One region of the Streptomyces sp. NPDC048370 genome, then DNA from elsewhere that is predicted to be linked to it. Evidence: riboswitches for the same ligand, from Rfam matches in the RefSeq annotation. Region 1 holds a riboswitch; each other region holds the start of a gene.

Region 1 (5,185 bases):
TCATCCAAGACTTACCGCACGGAGGTATACCTTTAAGCTCCCCTCCCTCATCCTGTCCACCGTGTGCCAGTGGGGCACCCGGTGACACGAGAGGCGGGGCATTGACTCCTATCAGCCGCAGGGGATTCGTCGGGATCGGGGCAGGGCTCGCCGCGGGCGCGGCGCTGCCGACGGGCTCGGCGACGGCCGCCGCCGCAGCCGCGACCGGCACCATCAAGGACGTCAAGCACGTCGTGGTGCTCATGCAGGAGAACCGCAGCTTCGACCACTACTTCGGCCGGCTGCGCGGCGTGCGCGGCTTCGGCGACCGGGCCGCGGGCAACATCCCGGGCGGCTGGGGCACGTTCAACCAGCCCAACTGGGGCGGCCGTCAGCACCCGTGGAAGCTGAGCGCGACCCCGCCGGCGGGCGGTGTCGACGGGGAGACCCTCGCCCAGTGCAACGGCGACCTCCCGCACAGCTGGACCTCGCAGCACGCGGCGTGGAACAAGGGCCGGATGGACAACTGGGTCACGGGCGTCGGCAACACCCGGACCCTCGGCCATCTCGACCGCGGCGACATACCGTTCCACTACGCCCTCGCCGACAACTACACCGTCTGCGACGCCTACTTCTGCTCGGCGCTCAGCGCCACGGGCCCCAACCGCACCTTCCTGTGGAGCGGGAAGATCGACGCCTCCAGCAAGGACGGCGGCGAGGAGTCCGGGCTGACCTGGGAGACGTACGCCGAGGCGCTCCAGCGCGCCGGTATGAGCTGGAAGGTCTACCAGAACGCCCAGGACAACTACGGCGACAACGGCCTCGCGTACTTCAAGAAGTTCACCGACGCCCGGCCGGGCGATCCGCTGCACGACCGCGGCATGGGCTCGGTGCCGAAGGTCACCGGGTCCACTCCGGACGACATCGCCGCCGCGATCCGCGCCGACGTGGTCGCGGGGACGCTTCCGCAGGTCTCGTGGGTGGTGGCGAGCGAGGCGTTCTCCGAGCACCCCTACGCCCCGCCGGGCGACGGTGCGCACTTCGTCGACCTGGTCTACCGCGCGCTGGCCGCGAACCCCGAGGTCTTCGACTCGACAGTGCTGTTCCTCAACTACGACGAGAACGACGGGTTCTTCGACCACGTGCCGCCCCCGGTCGCCCCGCCGGGCACTCCCGGCGAGTACATCGACGGGGTGCCGATCGGCCTGGGCTTCCGTGTCCCGATGCTCGTCATGTCTCCCTGGACGCGCGGCGGTTGGGTGAGCTCGGAGGTCTTCGACCACACCTCCGTCCTGCGCTTCATGGAGACCTGGACGGCCGCCCTCGGGACCCCGGCCACCTGCCCGAACATCAGCGCCTGGCGGCGGAAGGTCACCGGTGACCTGACGGGCGTCTTCGACTTCGCGCGCCCGGTGTACGGCGTCCCCTCGGGCCTGCCCTCCACGGCCAAGGTCATCGGCCAGGACACCTGCGGTCCGCTGCCCAACCCGGTGCCGCAGGACAACGCCCTGCCGGCGCAGGAGAGCGGGACACGTCCGGCGCGCGCCCTGCCGTACCAGGTCAACGGAAACCTCGACCGGTTCGAGTTCGGGGCGGCGGGCAAGATCCTCGCCTGGTTCTCGATGACGAACCAGGGCGCGCAGGCGAAGCGGCCCGCGCACGTCACGATCCACCCGCACCAGCACCGGGACACGGCGGCCTGGCAGTACACGATCGACCCGGGCGCCACGTCCACGGACTACTTCAACATCGGGCTCGGGTCCGGTTCGGGCAAGTACGACATCTCGATGATGGGGCCCAACCGCTTCCTGCGGCGCTTCATCGGCGACGCGTCCAAGGCGGGCAAGGCGATCGAGGTGGCGGCGCGGTTCGCGACCGAGCCGGGCACCGGGAAGACGGCGATCTTCTTCAAGCTGACCAACACCTCGGCCGGTCCTGTGACCTTCACCCTCCGCTCGAACGCCTACCGCACGGACGGACCGTGGACGTACACGGTGCCGGCGAACTCCTCGCGCGAGGACTTCTTCAACGCCGTGGCCTACAACGACGGCTGGTACGACTTCACGATCCTGGCCGACATCGACGGCACGTGGTCGCGCCGCTACACAGGCCACATCGAGACGGGCGCCCCGAGCATCACCGGCTGACGCACGTACTCCCACAGTTCTGAGCAAATGGGGCACAAGGGGTTTTTACTCCCCCTTGTGCCCCATTTCTCAACTCGGCTGAATTTCCCTGCATGTCCGATATGGGATGGCGGGTGAGGTGAATCACCCCGAGGGTTCCACCGATCTTCCTGTACGCCCCGTCCCCTTGCCCGGCAAGGAAGTTCGGCGCGGCACGCACGGTGCGGAACTCGGCCTTGAATAACCCACGCATTCGACGTCTTGTTTCTGTCGACATTTCTCGCCTACGGTCACCTCGACCCGGACGGATCGCCGAATCCTGCCACCGTCCGAAAAGACCGCTCATTCACCCGAAGGCAGGAGCGGGGGACCCACCATTTCGCCGGTCCGGTTTTTCCGGCACGGCTCGGGGTGAAGTCACGCATGCGTGACCGGGCATCTCCAGCCCGAACCCGACAGCTCACCCCGCAGGCGCCGGAGAGGACTGCATCATGCCCGCACACGGTAAGCACCGGCGCCCCAAGAGAAGGCCCCTGACCCGCGGTCTCGCCCTCGCGAGCACGGGCGGCGCCGCCCTGGCCCTGCCCCTGGTCGCCACGGCCACCGCGCACGCGACGCCCCGCACGGCCCCCGAGATCGCCCCCGTCGAGAAGACCGTTCTCAGCGCTCCGGCGAAGATCGCGGAATCCATTCCCGCCGCGCAGAATTCCGCCCCCGTCACGTATACCGTCACCCGTGGCGATTCCCTTTCGATGATCGCGCACGAGCAGAGCGTGGAGGGCGGCTGGAAGGCCCTGTACCGCGCGAATCGCGCGGCCGTGGGTGACAACCCGTCACTCATCCACCCCGGTCTGGAACTGACGCTTCGCGGAAAGGCCGCCACCGCCCCGAAGAAGGCGAAGTCCCAGGCCCGTACGACGAGTACGGACCGGGCCGACCGCTCGCAGCAGCGCAGCGCCGCTCCGGCCGCGGCCGCCCCCGCGAAGGCGGCGCCCGAGAAGGCGAGCACGCAGGCGACCCCGGTGGCCGCGAAGAGCTACACCAACGACCTCGACGGCTGGATCCGCGAGTCGCTGGACGTCATGCAGAAGTACGGCATCCCCGGTACGTACGAGGGGATCCAGCGCAACATCATGCGCGAGTCCTCCGGCAACCCGCAGGCCATCAACAACTGGGACTCCAACGCCGCCAAGGGCACCCCGTCCAAGGGTCTGCTCCAGGTGATCGAGCCGACGTTCCTCGCGTACCACGTGCCCGGTACCTCGATGGACCTCTACGACCCGGTCGCCAACATCACCGCCGCCTGCAACTACGCGGCGGACCGGTACGGCTCCATCGACAACGTCGACGGACCGTACTGACAGACGGTTCGGAGCAGCTCGTCAGAAGTGGTCGGCGAACCAGCCCGCGGCGAGTTCGCCGACCTGCTCCAGCGTCCCGGGCTCCTCGAAGAGGTGCCCGGCGCCGGGGACGACGACGAGCCGGTTCTCGCACCGCAGGTGGCTGCGGGCCTCCTCGTTGAGGTCCTGTACGAGCGGGTCGTTGCCTCCCACGATCAGCAGGGTGGGGGCGCGCACCTGGCCGAGGCGCGGGCCCGCGAGGTCCGGGCGGCCGCCTCGGGAGACCACGGCGGCCACTCCGGACAGCGGGTCGGCGGCGGCCCAGAGGGCGGCCGCCGCGCCGGTGCTGGCACCGAAGTAGCCGGTCCGCAGCGCGTCGAGGCCGGGTCGGCCGCCCAGCCAGCGGGTGGCCCTGGCCAGCCGGCCGGCGAGGAGTTCCGTGTCGAAGACGTTGGCGCGGTCGGCCGCCTCTTCCTCGGTGAGCAGGTCGAAGAGGAGCGTGCCGAGCCCGGCCCGGTTCAGGCTCTCGGCGACGGCCCGGTTGCGGGGGCTGTGCCGGCTGCTGCCGCTCCCGTGGGCGAACACCACGATCCCCGGTGCTCCCTCGGGCACCACCAGGTGGCCCGCGACCTCCACCTCCCCGGCCGGGATGCGCACCTCCGGGTCGTCGTCGCCCCGGCCCTGCCCGGCGTGGTGGCGCTCCAGGCAGGCGACGACCTCCTCGTCCGGGGTCTGTGAGAAGTCCTGGTAGAACTGGCCGATCGCGTAGAAGAAGTCCGGCTCGTGGACGCTGACGGCCTCGTCCGCCTCCCTGCCGATCCGCTCCCGCCAGTCGCCCGGCGCGACCGGCACCGCGAGGACGATCCGCGCGGCCCCCTGGGCGCGCACGACCCGGCAGGCCGCGATCGCCGTGGCGCCCGTCGCGAGCCCGTCGTCGACGACCACGACGGTCCGCCCGTCGAGCCGGGCCGCCGACCGGGCGCCCCGGTAGCGCCGCGACCGCTGCCCGAGGACGACCCGCTCGCGGGCCTCCACGGTGGCGAGGTCCCCGGCGGAGACACCGGTGTCGGCCAGGACATGGTCGTTGAGGACCCGTACGTCTCCTTCGCCGATGGCGCCCATGGCCAGTTCCGGCTGGAACGGCACCCCGAGCTTGCGGACGAGACAGACGTCCAGCGGAGCCCCGAGTGCGTCGGCGACCTGTTCGGCGACCGGCACCCCGCCGCGCGGAAGTCCCAGGACCACGACGTCACGGCCCTTGAGGTGCTCCAGGCGTGCGGCGAGTTGCCGTCCGGCGTCCGTGCGATCGGTGAAATACATGTCCTGCTCGTCTCCCTGGTCCTGAGCGTGCGCGCAGGTGGGTGGGTGCGCGCCGCCGCCCGTCAGGCGGGGCGTGCGACGAGGGTTCCGTCCTCGTCGAGGTCGACCTGCGCACCGTAGGGCCGGCTGGTCCGGCCGAGTACGTCGTGGAGCCAGCGCGTGTCACGGCCGGGGGCGTGCTCCAGCCGCATGCGCCGGGCCCGCAGGGGAATGATGCGTACCTCCTGGAGTCGGCCGTCGTCGGACCTCACCGAGACGAGGTACAGCAGCCGCAGGTCGTCGCGGTACTGCTCGTAGCCGGTGATGCCCTCGTAGTCGTTGATCAGGTCGCCGCAGCCGTGCAGGACGAGCTTGCCCCGGTGGATCTCCAGCGGCCGGGGGTGGTGCGAGGAGTGTCCGTGCACCACGTCGGCACCGGCG
Region 2 (5,185 bases), on a different contig from region 1:
TTTTTTACAAGGAGGCATCGCCATGCACGCTCGCTACGTCCTGCCCGAGTTCACGGAGCGCACGAGCTTCGGGAGCCGGACCCTCGACCCGTACTCCAAGCTGCTCGAGGAACGGATCGTCTTCCTGGGCACCCCCATCGACGAGACCTCGTCGAACGACGTCATCGCGCAGCTCCTGCATCTGGAGTACGCCGATCCGGACCGGGACATCTCGCTCTACATCAACTCCCCCGGCGGTTCGATCAGCGCCATGTCCGCGATCTACGACACGATGCAGGTCGTCACCTGCGACGTGGAGACCACCTGTCTCGGCCAGGCCGTCTCGACCGCCGCCGTGCTGCTCGCGGCCGGCGCGCCCGGCAAGCGGCTCGCGCTGCCCGGCGCCCGGGTCGTGCTCCAGCAGCCCACGACGGACGAGCCGTTGCAGGGGCAGCCGAGCGATCTCGACATCCAGGCACGGGAGTTGATGCGGCTGCGCGCGATGCTGGCCGGGATGCTGGTCACCCACACCGGACAGAGCCACGAGCGGATCGACGCCGACATCGACCGGATCACCGTCCTCGACGCGCCGGCGGCCACCGCCTACGGCCTGGTGGACCACGTGATTCAGAACCGAGGGGCGTCGGGCGGCGCCGGGGGAAGGTGAGCGTCCGATGGTTCCCGAGCTGCCACCGCTGCCCGCCCTGACGCGCGCCGAGGGCGAGTTCATCGACGCCTATCTCGAAGTGGTCGATCTGCTGGGCCGTATCAATCCATCCAGGGCTTCGCATACGTATGGGGCGCTGCGCGCGGCCCAGGCGCTGGTGGGGCGGGTGAACGCCCTGCGCGACGCGCTGACGGCGATGCATACGCGCGGCGAGAGCGAGGTGCACGCGGAGACATTGGCCCGTGCGCTGCGGGTGTTGGACGGGGAGCGTAGGTCGGGTCGCGTCACTGTCCCGGAGACACCGGCGAGTTGACATTCTCCCGTGTCGTGTCGAGGTCCACACGGAGCAGCGCGGCCACGGAATCGCTCCCCCGTTCGGCGTAGTCGACGAATCGACATATGTGCGGGGTGAGTTGCGCAACAGGTGTACGCATCTGGCGGAATCGGGCGTTCCACCCCTGGTCCGGGACTCGTCGGCCAAACCTCCGACGATCACGAAACATGCCTGTCCACCCGAATGGATCAGTCGTGAGGAGCCTCACATAACGCCGTTTCGGCTCGGATTTCGCCTGTGTTGTGGGTCAAGATCCCTCACGACGACAAGCCCCCGCCACCGCGGCGGGGCGGTCCGGGCGGACGCCGAGTCCTGCCGCTGTCCCGGATGTCTGGTCGACAGGAGTGGATCGGCAGGAGTGGAGGACCCGAGCAGTACGGGACGGCCGGCCAGTGGGGCCGTTCCTCGGGGTGAAGCCGCGACCGCGGCCGGGCAACTTCGCCAGCCCGAACCCGACAGGTCATCCTTCACAGGCGGCTGACGAAGGGTTGCGCATGACTGCGCAGATTCATGTCCCGTCCATGCTGTCCCGGGCCGGAGCCGTCTCGGCTCTCACCCTCGCCGCTCTCGGCGGCACGATGCTGGCACCAGGAGCCGCACCGGAGGCCCAGGCCGCGACGTCGTACGCCGGCAAGGCGCTGAACATCGCGGCTTCGAAGAAGGGATCGCCCTACAAGTACGGAGCGTCAGGACCCACCCGGTTCGACTGCTCGGGGCTCACGCTCTACTCGTACAAGAAGGCGGGCAAGTCGCTGCCCCGTACCGCGCAGCAGCAGTACAACAAGACCCGGCACATCTCCGCGTCCAGCAGGCAGAAGGGGGACCTGGTCTTCTTCCACTCGGGTGGAAGGGTGTACCACGTGGGGATCTACGCGGGTAGCGGAAAGATCTGGCACTCGCCCAAGTCGGGGTCCTGGGTGAAGCTCGACAAGATCTGGTCGTCCAAGGTGTACTACGGCCGGGTGCGCTGACGCCCCGTCCGATCGTCGCGAGCGGAGGGTGCGGTGGCGCCGCCGCACCCCTCGCCCCAGCAGGGTCAGTGTCCCGGTGACACCAGCAACGTCACCCCGAGCGCGGCGAGCATGCCGCCCGTCACCCCCTGCACGGTCCGGGCCGTCCGGGGCCGCCGCAGCCGGTGGCCGAGCCGGTCCACCAGGACCGCCACCAGCGGGAACCAGAGCAGGGCCAGCAGCACCACGATCGACGCGAGCAGCAGGGTCCGCGGCAGCACCGCGGCGCCCTCCGGCACGAACTGCGGAAGCAGGCTCAGGAAGAGCACGGGCGCCTTGGGGTTGAGGACGTTGGTCAGGAAGCCCTGACGGAACGCCCGTCCGACCGCCCGCTCCCCCGCCGTGTCCGCCGACGGCTCACCCGCCGACGCCCGCAGCGCGCCGCGCAGCGCCTGCACGCCGAGGTAGAGGACGTACGCGCCGCCGACGATCTGCAGCGCGCGATAGAGCGCCGGTACGGCGATCAGCACGGCCGCGAGCCCGGCCACCGCGAGGGCGGTGTGCACCAGGAGCCCGCCCGCCACACCCACGGCGCAGGCCACCCCCGCCCGGCGCGAGGCGAGAGCGCTGCGTACGACGACGGTGAAGTCCGCGCCCGGCATGGCCACCATGCCCGCCGCGACCCCGATGAAGGCGATCAGCTGTCCGTCCATGACCCCAGCGTGCCCGCCGTGAGCCTTTAGTGTGTAGACACGATCTTCTGGGTCTGGCCAAAGGAATGCTTTATGCAGGATCTGGTGCGGCTCGCGGCACTGGTGGCCGTCGCCGAGGACGGCTCGATCACCCGGGCCGCCGCCCGGCTCGGCTACACCCCGCCCGCGCTCTCCCAGCAGCTCGCCAAGCTGGAGCGGGAGGCGGGCGCCGCGCTGCTCGTCCGGCACCACCGGGGCGCACGGCTGACTCCGGCGGGCGAGCTCCTCGTCACCCGGGCGCGCCGGGTCCTGGACGAGATGGACCGGGCCCGCCATGAGCTGGCCCGGCTCAGCGGTCTGTCGGGCGGGCGGCTCCGGGTCGGCACCTTCACCACCGTGGGCATCCATCTGCTGCCACCGGTGCTCAGCGCCTTCCGCCGGGCCCACCCGGACGTGGAGCTGACGGTCGCCGAGTACGAGCCGCCTGCCGGGGTCCACGCCGTGGCGGCGGGCGAGGTGGATCTCGCGCTGACCCACACCTACGAACCGGCCGAGCCGGCACCGCTGCCGCCGGGCGTCGAGCTCGAGCCCCTCCTCGTGGAGGAGTTGGTCCTGGTCACGGCGCCCGGCCATGTCCTGGCGGAGGGTTCGGGCCGGCTGCCGATCACGGACCTCGCGGGCCGGCCGCTGATCAGCAGCGCGCCGGACCATCCGTCGCGGCGGGGCGTGGAGGGCGCCCTTGCCCGGGCGGGTGCGACACCGTCGGTGGTGTGCCGTACGCCGGGCTACGCCCTGGTCTGCGCGCTGGTCAGCGCGGGTCTCGGGGTGGCGGTACTGCCGGAGATGGTCGCGTCGATGACGGCTTCGCCGCTGGGTGTACGGGCGTTGGAGCCGACCTCGTTCCGCCGGACGATCTCGGTCGCCCACCGGGGCGAGGAATCGGGCCCCGCTGCCGCCTCGCTGCGTACGCTGCTGCGCGGCGGGTTCGCCCGCGCCTAGGCGGCGCTCAGGCGGCGCCCGGCTCGCGCCTGGTTCGCGCCTAGTTCGGAGAGACGGAGGCTGAGGCGGAAGCCGAGGCGGAAGCGGTCCAGGGCAGGTTGATCCAGACCGTCTTGCCGCCCTCGTCGGTCGGGGTGACCGAGAGCCGGCCGCCCGCCTCGGCCGTCAGGATGCGGATGATGACCATCCCGCGTCCGTTGTCCTGCTGCACGGCCGCCGGGAGCCGTTTCGGCCAGCGGGGATGGCTGTCGGTGACACCGATGTGGAGCTGCTCCTCGCGCTCCAGACGGACGTCGACGGTGAAGGTCGGCGACTGTCCGAAGGTGTGCTGGACGGCGTTGGTGGCCAGCTCCGAGACGATCAGCCGGACCGTGTCCGCGGTGTCGCTGCCGCCCGCGAGCCCCCATCCGCTGAGGACGTCGGCGACATATCTCCGGGCGGCGGACACCGAGGCGGGATCGCTCGGCAGAGTGACGGTTGCTTCCTGGTGGTCTGCCATGGCGACGCTGTCCCTTTCCCACCGGGCCCGGCCCGGTTTGCACTTCGCGTCAGACTGCCACCGATCGTGTCCGCCTGGGCGGCGATCCACCAAGATATGTGCATATTTGTCGCTCGAAGCGGTGAACTCTGCTACGAGAGCACGTATTTGGGTCCCGGTCAGTGGGAAGGGGGCGCGGTCCGCACGATCGTGGCGACGGCCTGCTCGATCTGCGCGTCCGTCAGATCCGCGCGGGCCGTGAGCCGCAGCCGCGAGATGCCGTCGGGGACGGACGGCGGCCGGAAGCAACCGACGACGATCCCCTGCTCACGGCAGTCGGCGGCCCATCGCAGCGCCGCATCGGGCGAGGGCGCGCGGACGGAGACGACGGCGGCGTCCGGGCGCACGGCGGTCAGACCGGCCTCCGTGAGCAGGCCGTGCAGCTGGGTGGCGACGGTCCTGGCGCGCGCGGCGAGGCCGGGCTCGCCCTGGATCAGCCGCAGGCTCGTCAGGGCGGCGCCGACGGCCGCCGGGGCGAGTCCGGTGTCGAAGATGAACGTACGGGCCGCGTTGACCAGGTGCTCGACGACCCGGGCCGGTCCGAGGACCGCTCCGCCCTGGCTGCCCAGCGACTTGGAGAGGGTGAGGGTGGCGACCACGTCCGGGTCGCCCGCGAGCCCGGCGGCGTGCAGGGCGCCCCGGCCGCCGTCGCCGAGGACGCCCAGACCGTGGGCGTCGTCCACGACGAGCCCGGCGCCGTGGGCCCGGCAGGCCTCGGCCAGTTCGGGCAGCGGGGCCCGGTCGCCGTCCACCGAGAAGACGGAGTCGGAGACCACGAGCGACCGGCGGTCCGGGTGGGCCCGGAGGGTCTTGCGTACCGCCTCGGGCTCGGCGTGCGGGACCACGGCCGTCTCGGCGCGCGAGAGCCGGCAGCCGTCCACGATCGAGGCGTGGTTGCCCGCGTCGGAGACGATCAGCGCGTCGCGGCCGCTCAGGGCGGTGAGGGCGGCGAGGTTGGCGGCGTAGCCGGAGGAGAAGACGAGGGCCGCCTCGAAGCCGCAGAACGCGGCGAGTTCTTCTTCGAGC
Region 3 (5,185 bases), on a different contig from region 1:
CGACGGCGAACGTGCTTCTGAGCAACTGGGCATCCACGCGGGAGAATCTAGGCCACTCCTCTTCACGGGATGATCACATCTCGGAGGCTGGGCGGCCCGGAGGCCGGACCGGGCGGCCCGGAGGCCGGTGCGGCGGTCACCTTGTACCGTCTCAGGGTGAGCACGCCCCCCGCCGAAACCCCCGCCGGACCCCCCGCCGAAACCCCCGCCGGACCCCCCGCCCCCGAGCTCTTCACCTGGGAGTTCGCGACCGACCCGTACCCCGCCTACGCCTGGCTGCGCGAGCACGCGCCCGTCCACCGGGCCAAGCTGCCCAGCGGGGTCGAGGCCTGGCTGGTGACCCGGTACGCGGACGCCCGGCAAGCGCTTGCCGACCAGCGGCTCTCGAAGAACCCGGCGCACCACGACGAGCCCGCGCACGCCAAGGGGAAGACGGGGATTCCGGGGGAGCGCAAGGCCGAGCTGATGACGCATCTGCTCAACATCGACCCACCCGACCACACCCGGCTGCGCCGTCTCGTCTCCAAGGCCTTCACCCCGCGCCGCGTCGCCGAGTTCACGCCCCGGGTGCAGGAGCTGACGGACCGGCTGATCGACTCCTTCGCGGCGAAGGGCTCCGCCGACCTCATCCACGAGTTCGCCTTCCCGCTGCCCATCTACGCGATCTGCGACCTGCTCGGGGTGCCGGAGGAGGACCAGGACGATTTCCGGGACTGGGCCGGGATGATGATCCGGCACGGCGGAGGGCCGCGCGGCGGGGTGGCGCGGTCGGTCAAGAAGATGCGCGGCTACCTCGCGGAGCTGATCCACCGCAAGCGGCTCGATCCCGGCGACGACCTGATCTCGGGGCTCATCAAGGCCTCCGACCACGGCGAGCACCTCACCGAGAACGAGGCCGCCGCCATGGCCTTCATCCTCCTCTTCGCCGGCTTCGAGACCACCGTCAATCTGATCGGGAACGGGATGTACGCCCTGCTCCGTCATCCGGATCAGCGCGCCCGTCTGCAGGCCTCGCTCGCCGCAGGGGAGCAGGGCCTCCTGGAGACCGGTGTCGAGGAGCTGCTGCGCTACGACGGGCCGGTGGAGCTGGCGACCTGGCGGTACGCCATGGAGCCGCTGACGATCGGCGGCCAGGCGATCCCGGCGGGCGACCCGGTCCTCGTCGTGCTCGCCGCCGCCGACCGCGACCCGGCGCGCTTCGACGAGCCCGACACGCTCGATCTGTCCCGGCGCGACAACCAACACCTCGGCTACGGGCACGGCATCCACTACTGCATCGGGGCGCCGCTCGCCCGGCTCGAAGGACAGATCGCGCTTGCCACGCTCCTGACGCGCCTGCCGGATCTGCGACTTGGTGCCGATCCGTCCGATCTGCGGTGGCGGGGCGGGCTCATCATGCGTGGATTGCGCACACTTCCGGTGGAGTTCTCCCCCTCGTCCACCTCTCGCGAGAGCTGACGATCCGTCAAGACTGTGACTTTTACGTGATCTCCGCTGCATCGACTTGTGACTCACGTTCGAATGCCGCTACGTTCACCGTCACCTCAGCAGTCACGCGAAAGGCAGCTCCGCATGCGCTCCGGGAACGGACGACACCGCAGACCCCGCCAGGCCCCCGCCATCGTCGTCGCCGCAGGCGTGACGGGATCGGCCCTCGCGTTGCCCCTCCTCGGGGCGGGCTCGGCCTCCGCCGCCGACGCGGCCACCTGGGACCGGGTCGCCGAGTGCGAGTCGGGCGGCCAGTGGAGCGCCCACTTCGGCAACGGCCTCTACGGCGGGCTGCAGTTCACCCAGGAGAGCTGGGAGCGCCACGGCGGTCTGGCGTACGCGCCGAGCGCGGACCTCGCCAGCCGCGCCCAGCAGATAGTGGTGGCCGACAAGGCCTTCGCCGCGGGTGACACCCAGTGGGCCACCTGCGCCCCGATCGCCGGTCTCACCGTCGACGGCGTCAAGCCCGGCGTCGACCCGGGTCCCGCCGTCGAGCCGAGCGAGCCGACGGGCCCGCTCCCGGAGTCCAACCGGACCGCCGGCCTTCCGAACGTCCAGGCCCCGCCGGAGGCCCTCGAGGGCCCCGAGGCCACCCCGACCCCGTCGGCGCCCTCCTCGCCCTCCGCGGCCACCCCCGGGGCGTCCCCCGCGCCGACCGCTCCCGGGACCGGCAAGCACCGGGGCGGCGCTGCCCCGGAGGCTACGGACGGGACGGACGAGTCGGGCAAGACGGACAACTCGCGTGAAACGGGCCGTCACGCCTCGCCGGCTGACGGGTCGACACCGGGCGCCACCGACGAGGAGGCGGCGAATCGGGACAGTAAGGACAGTGGCGACACTGCGGACAAGACGCCTGCCGAGGGCATCGCGGACGCTATCGGTGAATACACCGTCAAGCCCGGCGACAACCTCACCGAGATCGCCCAGCGCAACGAACTCCCCGGCGGCTGGGGCGCCCTCTATGACGCCAACCGATCGACCGTCGGCGCCGACCCGAACCTCATCCTCCCTGGCCAGAGCCTGGATCTGACGATCGGTACGCCCGCGGAGAAGGACGCGGAGACGGACCCGAAGTAGGGGTGGTTCGAGGCCGAATGTCCGGTTCTGTGCAAGTGAGACATGGGTCTCTTCGCCTCAACTGGCGTGTCTCGTCCGCAAACTCTGCTTCCGTCACCTCTCACCTGCGTAAATACCCTTCGTCCCGAGGCAAGTAGGGCCGTTTTGTCCCTCATGGACGTCTTTGAACTTCCCTCGGGTCTGTGTCTACGGTCGTCACCGCTCGCCACCGCGGGCCCCGTCGACCGAAACGCCGAATCCTGCCGTCGGCCGATGGGAACAGTCGTCGCGTCATGCGCCGTAGGCAGGAGCGGGGGACCCAAGGTAAGTGCCGTCCCCGGCCGTTGAGACAGACGGCCGAAGGAACGGCTTGGGGTGAAGCCGCGCGCCAGCCGCGCGGCCGGGCAACTCACATGGCCCGAACCCGACAGCTCACCTCGTAGGCGTCGGTGAGGAGAATCTCCATGCTGTTTTCCGCCAAGGGCAAACACCGTCGTCCCTCCAAGGCCACCCGCGCCGTCGCCCTCGCCGGTGTCGCCGGTGTCGCCGTCGCCGCCCCCCTGATGACCGCCGGCACCGCCTCGGCCGCCACGGTCTCCGAGTGGGACAAGGTCGCCCAGTGCGAGTCCGGCGGCAACTGGTCCATCAACACCGGCAACGGCTACTACGGCGGCCTGCAGTTCTCCAGCTCCACCTGGGCCGCCTTCGGTGGCACCCAGTACGCCGCCAGCGCCGACCAGGCCTCCAAGTCGCAGCAGATCGCGATCGCCGAGAAGGTCCTCGCCGGTCAGGGCAAGGGCGCCTGGCCGAGCTGTGGCGTCGGCCTCTCGTCCGCCACCCCCGGTGCCGTCGAGGAGAGCGCCCCGGCCCAGCAGGCCGCCCCGAAGCCGGAGCGTCAGGCCGAGCAGCCGACGACCCGCAGCGAGACGCGGACCGCCCCGAAGAAGGCCGAGTCCAAGAAGACCGTCACCACCCCGACCGGCAAGAAGGTCAAGAAGGGCGACGGCGAGTACAAGGTCGTCTCCGGCGACACCCTGAGCACCATCGCCGCCGCGCACGACGTCAAGGGTGGCTGGGCGAAGCTCTTCGAGCTCAACAAGGGCGTCGTCGAGGACGCCGACCTGATCTACCCGGGCCAGCAGCTTCACCTGAAGTGAGCCCGACGGCCCGCGTGAGTCCGGCGGCTCACGTAGGTCCTTCGACCCTCCCGCGGTGACCACCCCGGTCCGGAGCGCCCTTCCCCCGTGCGCTCCGGACCGGGGTTCCGCGCTGTCCGGGGTCCGTCGTCCGCGGACCGCCGGGCGGCCCCGTCGCGCGGCCGCGCCGGGGTTACCGGCGAGTAGTTCTGAGGGTCTTTGGCCCTGGATGCGTACCCTTGGGTCCTTTTTCGTCCCAGGGGGCGGGCGCCCGGCTGGCTGGAGCCCGCGAGCCGGTTAGGCTCTTGTCGCAAGGCCAAAGCGACCCTGCACCGCAAGCGTCACATCTAGCGTCACATCCCAGAAGGAGATGCTCGTGCCGTCCATCGACGTCGTCGTAGCCCGGGAAATCCTGGACTCCCGAGGCAACCCCACGGTCGAGGTCGAGGTCGGCCTCGACGACGGCAGCACCGGCCGTGCTGCCGTTCCGTCCGGTGCCTCCACCGGTGCGTTCGAGGCCATTGAGCTCCGTGACGGAGACAAGAACCGCTACCAGGGCAAGGGCGTCGAGAAGGCCGTCCTCGCCGTGATCGAGCAGATCGGCCCGGAGCTCGTCGGCTACGACGCCACCGAGCAGCGCCTCATCGACCAGGCCATGTTCGACCTGGACGCCACGGACAACAAGGCCTCCCTCGGCGCCAACGCCATCCTCGGCGTCTCCCTCGCCGTCGCGCACGCCGCGTCCGAGGCCTCCGACCTCCCGCTCTTCCGCTACCTCGGCGGCCCGAACGCGCACCTGCTGCCCGTTCCGATGATGAACATCCTGAACGGCGGCTCGCACGCCGACTCCAACGTGGACATCCAGGAGTTCATGATCGCGCCGATCGGCGCGGAGTCCTTCTCCGAGGCCCTGCGCTGGGGCACCGAGGTCTACCACACCCTCAAGTCCGTCCTGAAGACCAAGGGCCTGTCCACCGGCCTCGGCGACGAGGGCGGCTTCGCCCCGAACCTGGACTCCAACCGTGAGGCGCTCGACCTCATCCTGGAGGCCATCAAGCAGGCCGGTTACGCCCCGGGCAAGGACATCGCGCTCGCGCTCGACGTCGCCGCGTCCGAGTTCTACAAGGACGGCTCGTACGAGTTCGAGGGCAAGTCGCGCTCGGCCGCCGAGATGACCGAGTACTACGAGGAGCTCGTCGCCGCGTACCCGCTGGTCTCCATCGAGGACCCGCTGTTCGAGGACGACTGGGACGGCTGGAAGGTCCTCACCGACAAGCTGGGCTCCAAGGTCCAGATCGTCGGCGACGACCTGTTCGTCACCAACCCGGAGCGCCTGGCCCGCGGCATCGAGGACGGCGCCGCCAACGCGCTGCTCGTCAAGGTCAACCAGATCGGTTCGCTGACCGAGACCCTGGACGCCGTCGAGCTGGCCCAGCGCAACGGCTTCAAGTGCATGATGTCGCACCGCTCCGGCGAGACCGAGGACGTCACCATCGCCGACCTCG
Region 4 (5,185 bases), on a different contig from region 1:
ACCTTGAGGTGCGCCTCGGTGCGACGTTGGGCGGCGCGGGCCGCACCGAGCGGCTCCAGCAGCGACCGCATGTCGAGGAGGTCCGCCGCCTCCTGCTCGGTCGGCTCGGCCACGTGGGCTCCCGCGTGACGGCGGGTGATCACGAAGCCCTCGGACTCCAGGGTGCGCAGCGCCTCGCGGACCGGGACGCGGGAGACTCCGTACCGGCGGGCCAGCTGCTCCTCGGTCAGCCGGCTGCCGCGCTCGTAGACGCCGGTGACGATGTCGTCCCGAATCGCCGTGCACACCGAGTGCGCGGGAATGCGCATGATCGACCTCCGCCTTAATACGCGCGAAACCGGTTCTCCGGTGACTCTATTGCAGCGGGGCGGTATTTCCGACGGCTCCTCAGGAACCATGGATATCTTTTGGTCAGCGAAAAGCCCCGGCTCAGTACGAGCCGGGGCTTTTCTGACGTGCGGTGGGGGACCTCGCCGGACGGTCAGACGTTCACGCCGCGGGCGCGCAGGTACGCGACCGGGTTGATGTCGGAGCCGTACTCGGCGGTGGTGCGGGCCTCGAAGTGGAGGTGCGGGCCGGTCGAGTTGCCGGTCGAGCCCGAGATCCCTATCTGCCGGCCCGGGGTGACGGTCTGACCGACGGAGACACTGATGGCCGAGAGGTGCCCGTACTGGGTGTACGTGCCGTCGTTCATCCGGATGACGATGTTGTTGCCGTACGCGCCGCCCCAGCCGGCCTCGACGACGGTGCCGGAGCCGACGGAGACGACCTTGGTGCCGTAGGCGGCGTGGAAGTCGACGCCGGAGTGGCTGCCGGAGGACCAGAGGGAACCGCCGGTCTTGTAGCCGGTGGAGACGTACGAGCCGGCCACGGGGAGCTGGAAGGAGTTCAGGCGCTTGCGCTCGGCCTCACGGGCGGCGCGCTCCTTGGCCTCGCGGATCTCCTTGGCGCGGGCCTCCGCCTTGCGCTTGGCCTCCGCCTTGGCACGGGCCTCGGCCACGCGCTTCGCCTCGGCCTCGGCGGCCTCGCGCTCCTGGGCGGCGGCCTGGGCGTCGATGGTGTCGGCGAGGGCGTTGTCGGCGACGACGACCTGGGTCAGGCCGGTGTCCTCCAGGGAGGGGGCGTCCGTGTCGACGGCGAGCGCCGGGGAGGCGAGGGTGCCGATGACGCCGGTGGTGGCGAGGGTCGCGACGCCGGCGAGGCCGGCGCTGCGGCGCGCCAAACGGCTCGGACCACGATGCTTCCCGGTGGCACGGGTGAACGCCATGTAGTGGCTGATCCTTTCCTTCCTTCTCGCCTACCGGGTTAGCTGACGGGTTCGGAGCAGGAAGGTCTCCTACGGGCCCCTCCGCACGGGTGCGAAGGCGTCCGATTCACCCCAGGGACTTCGTGTGGGTCCCCGGCTCCCCAGGCTCGCGCCTGACGGGGACTCGGCGATGACTGTCCGATGCCACGGATGTGGCGGGTGCAACTGGCGAACAGCCGGACCGACGCTATGCGGACCGTCTTTCAATCACCAAACAGACACGCCAGTTTGTAAGACATGCCACAGGGCATACGGCCACCCTCTCTGGCAATACGGACAAAGAGGAGGACCCCGACGTACTGTGACGTCGGGGTCCTCGCATGCCACCGGAGCGCGGCGGCGGTCGGCCCAATCAGCCGGTGACGACGGTCACTTCACCGATGCCGAGGGCGCGCACCGGCTCCTCGATCTCCGCCGCGTCACCCACGAGCACGGTGACGAGCCGGTCCACCGGGAAGGCGTTGACGACGGCCGCCGTCGCCTCCACCGTGCCGGTCTCGGCCAGGCGCGCGTACAACTGCGCCTGGAAGTCGTCCGGGAGGTGCTGCTCGACCTGGTCGGCGAGCGTCCCCGCGACGGAGGCGGCGGTCTCGTACTTGAGCGGCGCCACGCCCACCAGGTTCTGCACGGCGACGTCGCGCTCGGCGTCCGTCAGGCCCTCGGCGGCGAGGGTGCGCAGCACCTTCCACAGGTCGTCAAGTGCAGGACCGGTGTTGGGGGTGTCGAAGGAGCCGCTGATGGCGAGCATCGAGGCGCCGTGGCCCTGGCCGTCGGAGCGCAGGACCTGGCCGAAGGCCCTGACACCGTAGGTGTAGCCCTTCTCCTCGCGCAGGACGCGGTCCAGGCGGGAGGTGAGCGTGCCGCCGAGGCAGTACGTGCCGAGGACCTGGGCGGGCCAGACGCGGTCGTGCCGGTCGGCGCCCACGCGGCCGATGAGCAGCTGGGTCTGGACGGCGCCCGGGCGGTCGACGATGACCACACGGCCGGTGTCGTCGGCCGTGATCGGCGGGACGGGCCGGGGCTCCGCGCTGTTCCCCGTCCAGGCGCCCAGCGACTCGGCGAGGACCTTGTCCAGGTCCACGTCGGTCAGGTCGCCGACGACCACGGCGGTGGCCGTGGACGGCCGGATGTGCGCCTGGAAGAAGGCGCGGACGGCGTCGGCGTCGATCGCCTCGACCGTCTCCTCGGTGCCCTGACGCGGCCGGGACATACGGGACTCGGCCGGGAACAGCTCCTTGGAGAGCTGCTTGGCCGCCCGGCGGGCCGGGTTGGCCGTCTCGTGCGGGATCTCGTCGAGCCGGTTGCGCACCAGGCGCTCGACCTCGGTGTCGAGGAACGCCGGCGCGATGAGGGCCTCGGAGAGCAGCCCGAGCGCCTTGGGCAGCCGGGAGACGGGAACCTCGAGGGAGACCCGTACGCCCGGGTGGTCGGCGTGCGCGTCGAGCGTGGCGCCGCAGCGCTCCAGCTCGGCCGCGAACTCCTCGGCGGTGTGCTGGTCGGTGCCTTCGGAGAGGGCACGGGCCATGATCGTGGCGACCCCGTCGAGGCCTGCGGGCTCTGCCTCCAGCGGGGCGTCGAAGAAGATCTCGACGGCCACGACCTGCTGGCCGGGGCGGTGGCAGCGCAGCACCGTCATGCCGTTGTCCAGGGCTCCGCGCTCCGGGGCGGGGAAGGCCCAGGGCTTGGCCGTACCCGGCTCCGGCTGCGGGTGGAACGTCATGCTCGTCAAAGACGCGGCAGCGTCGGTCACTGGTCCGCTCCCTCTTCCTCGTCGCTGTCGCTCTGCTCGGCGTCGCTCTGTTCGGCACCGGTGGGCTCGTAGACCAGCACCGCGCGGTTGTCCGGGCGCAGCCGGGCCGCGGCGACCTCCCGCACCTCCTCGGCGGTGACGTCCAGGACCCGGTTGACGGCGGTCAGGGCGAGCTGCGGGTCGCCGAACAGGACCGCGAAGCGGCACAGTTCGTCGGCGCGGCCGGCGACCGTGCCGAGCCGGTCGAGCCACTCGCGCTCCAACTGGGCCTGGGCGCGCTCCATCTCCTCGGGCGTCGGGCCCTCGGCGGCGAACCGGGCCAGCTCCTCGTCGACGGCCGTCTCGATCTCGGGGACCTCGACGCCACCGGACGTCTTGACGTCCAGCCAGCCCAGCGACGGCGCGCCGGCCAGACGCAGCAGGCCGAAGCCGGCGGCTACGGCCGTGCGGTCACGGCGCACGAGCCGGTTGTGGAGCCGGGAGGACTCGCCGCCACCGAGGACGGTCAGGGCGAGGTCGGCGGCGTCGCACGCGCGCGTGCCGTCGTGCGGGAGGCGGTACGCGGCCATCAGCGCGCGGGCCGGGACCTCCTCCTCGACGACCTCACGCAGCTGCTCCCCGATGGTGTCGGGCAGCGCGCCGTCGCGCGGGGGCAGCTTGCCGTCGTGGGACGGGATGGAGCCGAAGTACTTCTCGATCCAGGCAAGGGTCTGCGCCGGGTCGATGTCGCCGACGACCGAGAGGACCGCGTTGTTCGGCGCGTAGTACGTACGGAAGAAGGTCCGCGCGTCCTCCAGCGTCGCCGCGTCCAGGTCGGCCATGGAGCCGATCGGCGTGTGGTGGTAGGGGTGGCCCTCGGGGTAGGCGAGGGCGGTCAGCTTCTCGAAGGCCGTGCCGTAGGGCACGTTGTCGTACCGCTGACGGCGCTCGTTCTTGACGACGTCCCGCTGGTTTTCCATGGACTCGTCGTCCAGGGCGGCGAGCAGCGAGCCCATGCGGTCCGCCTCCAGCCAGAGCGCGAGCTCCAGCTGGTGGGTGGGCATGGTCTCGAAGTAGTTGGTGCGCTCGAAGCTCGTCGTGCCGTTGAGCGAGCCACCCGCGCCCTGCACCAGCTCGAAGTGTCCGTTGCCGTGGACCTGCTTCGAGCCCTGGAACATCAGGTGCTCGAAGAGGTGGGCGAGGCCCGTGCGGCCGGCGACCTCGTGGCGGGAGCCGACGTCGTACCAGAGGCACACCGCGGCGACCGGGGTCAGGTGGTCCTCGGAGAGCACCACGCGCAGGCCGTTGGCCAGCCGGTGCTCGGTCGCTGTCAGGCCGCCTGAGCCGGCCTCTGCCGTGGCCGTGTGACCCATGGGCATGTACGTCCCTTCGATCGCGATATGGAAAAGTCTTCCCACCCTATGCAAGCGCACTGACACCTGGCGAAGTTCCCACAGCTTCCCCGCGTCCCTCTTCCGGGTCGCGCGGGCGTCGCGGACGGCTCACGAACCGCTCGCGAACCGCTCACGCCCGGGTCGCGGTCGGCGTTGTCGGTGGGACGGTCCACAATGGTCCGCGTCAGATCAACCTTGTTGGTGAAGGAGCCGCAGCCGCGATGGCCCGCCGCAGCACGAAGACACCGCCGCCGGACGACGCGTTCGAGGAGAGGATCCTCGACATCGACGTCGTCGACGAGATGCAGGGCTCCTTCCTCGAGTACGCGTACTCGGTGATCTACTCCCGCGCGCTGCCGGACGCCCGCGACGGCATGAAGCCGGTGCAGCGCCGCATCGTGTACCAGATGAACGAGATGGGACTCCGCCCCGACCGCGGCTATGTGAAGTGCGCCCGTGTCGTCGGCGAGGTCATGGGCAAGCTGCACCCGCACGGCGACGCGTCGATCTACGACGCGATGGTGCGCATGGCCCAGCCCTTCTCCATGCGCCTCCCGCTGGTCGACGGCCACGGCAACTTCGGCTCCCTGGGCAACGACGACCCGCCGGCCGCCATGCGGTACACGGAGTCGAAGATGGCCGCCGCGGCGCTGATGATGACGGAGTCGATCGACGAGGACACCGTCGACTTCACGCCGAACTACGACGGCCAGGAGCAGGAACCGGTCGCGCTGCCCGCCGCGTATCCGAACCTGC

What was found. A riboswitch is a leader RNA that binds a small molecule or an ion and turns the genes downstream of it on or off. The one in region 1 is predicted to bind cyclic di-AMP.
Region 2: another riboswitch for cyclic di-AMP. It lies ahead of ACGFYP_RS27955 (C40 family peptidase); the one in region 1 lies ahead of ACGFYP_RS04425 (transglycosylase SLT domain-containing protein).
Region 3: another riboswitch for cyclic di-AMP. It lies ahead of ACGFYP_RS22460 (transglycosylase family protein); the one in region 1 lies ahead of ACGFYP_RS04425 (transglycosylase SLT domain-containing protein).
Region 4: another riboswitch for cyclic di-AMP. It lies ahead of ACGFYP_RS31920 (M23 family metallopeptidase); the one in region 1 lies ahead of ACGFYP_RS04425 (transglycosylase SLT domain-containing protein).

The regions. Positions count from the first base shown of each region.
Region 1 covers NZ_JBICYI010000002.1:121,621-126,805, forward strand. Annotated here, with positions in the region: gene ACGFYP_RS04420 (phosphocholine-specific phospholipase C) at 102-2,126, shown strand; cyclic di-AMP (ydaO/yuaA leader) riboswitch at 2,406-2,592, shown strand; gene ACGFYP_RS04425 (transglycosylase SLT domain-containing protein) at 2,597-3,466, shown strand; gene ACGFYP_RS04430 (phosphoribosyltransferase family protein) at 3,488-4,765, opposite strand; gene ACGFYP_RS04435 (CapA family protein) at 4,828-5,185, opposite strand, start outside.
Region 2 covers NZ_JBICYI010000015.1:66,166-71,350, forward strand. Annotated here, with positions in the region: gene ACGFYP_RS27945 (ATP-dependent Clp protease proteolytic subunit) at 23-646, shown strand; gene ACGFYP_RS27950 (hypothetical protein) at 654-959, shown strand; cyclic di-AMP (ydaO/yuaA leader) riboswitch at 1,274-1,471, shown strand; gene ACGFYP_RS27955 (C40 family peptidase) at 1,475-1,951, shown strand; gene ACGFYP_RS27960 (LysE family translocator) at 2,017-2,643, opposite strand; gene ACGFYP_RS27965 (LysR family transcriptional regulator) at 2,716-3,621, shown strand; gene ACGFYP_RS27970 (ATP-binding protein) at 3,662-4,120, opposite strand; gene ACGFYP_RS27975 (8-amino-7-oxononanoate synthase) at 4,279-5,185, opposite strand, start outside.
Region 3 covers NZ_JBICYI010000010.1:191,466-196,650, forward strand. Annotated here, with positions in the region: gene ACGFYP_RS22445 (globin domain-containing protein) at 1-37, opposite strand, end outside; gene ACGFYP_RS22450 (cytochrome P450) at 157-1,458, shown strand; gene ACGFYP_RS22455 (transglycosylase family protein) at 1,573-2,565, shown strand; cyclic di-AMP (ydaO/yuaA leader) riboswitch at 2,831-3,005, shown strand; gene ACGFYP_RS22460 (transglycosylase family protein) at 3,009-3,701, shown strand; gene eno (phosphopyruvate hydratase) at 4,051-5,185, shown strand, end outside.
Region 4 covers NZ_JBICYI010000020.1:116,686-121,870, reverse strand. Annotated here, with positions in the region: gene ACGFYP_RS31925 (GntR family transcriptional regulator) at 1-308, opposite strand, end outside; gene ACGFYP_RS31920 (M23 family metallopeptidase) at 482-1,267, opposite strand; cyclic di-AMP (ydaO/yuaA leader) riboswitch at 1,280-1,446, opposite strand; gene ACGFYP_RS31915 (M16 family metallopeptidase) at 1,659-3,026, opposite strand; gene ACGFYP_RS31910 (pitrilysin family protein) at 3,053-4,408, opposite strand; gene ACGFYP_RS31905 (DNA topoisomerase (ATP-hydrolyzing) subunit A) at 4,651-5,185, shown strand, end outside.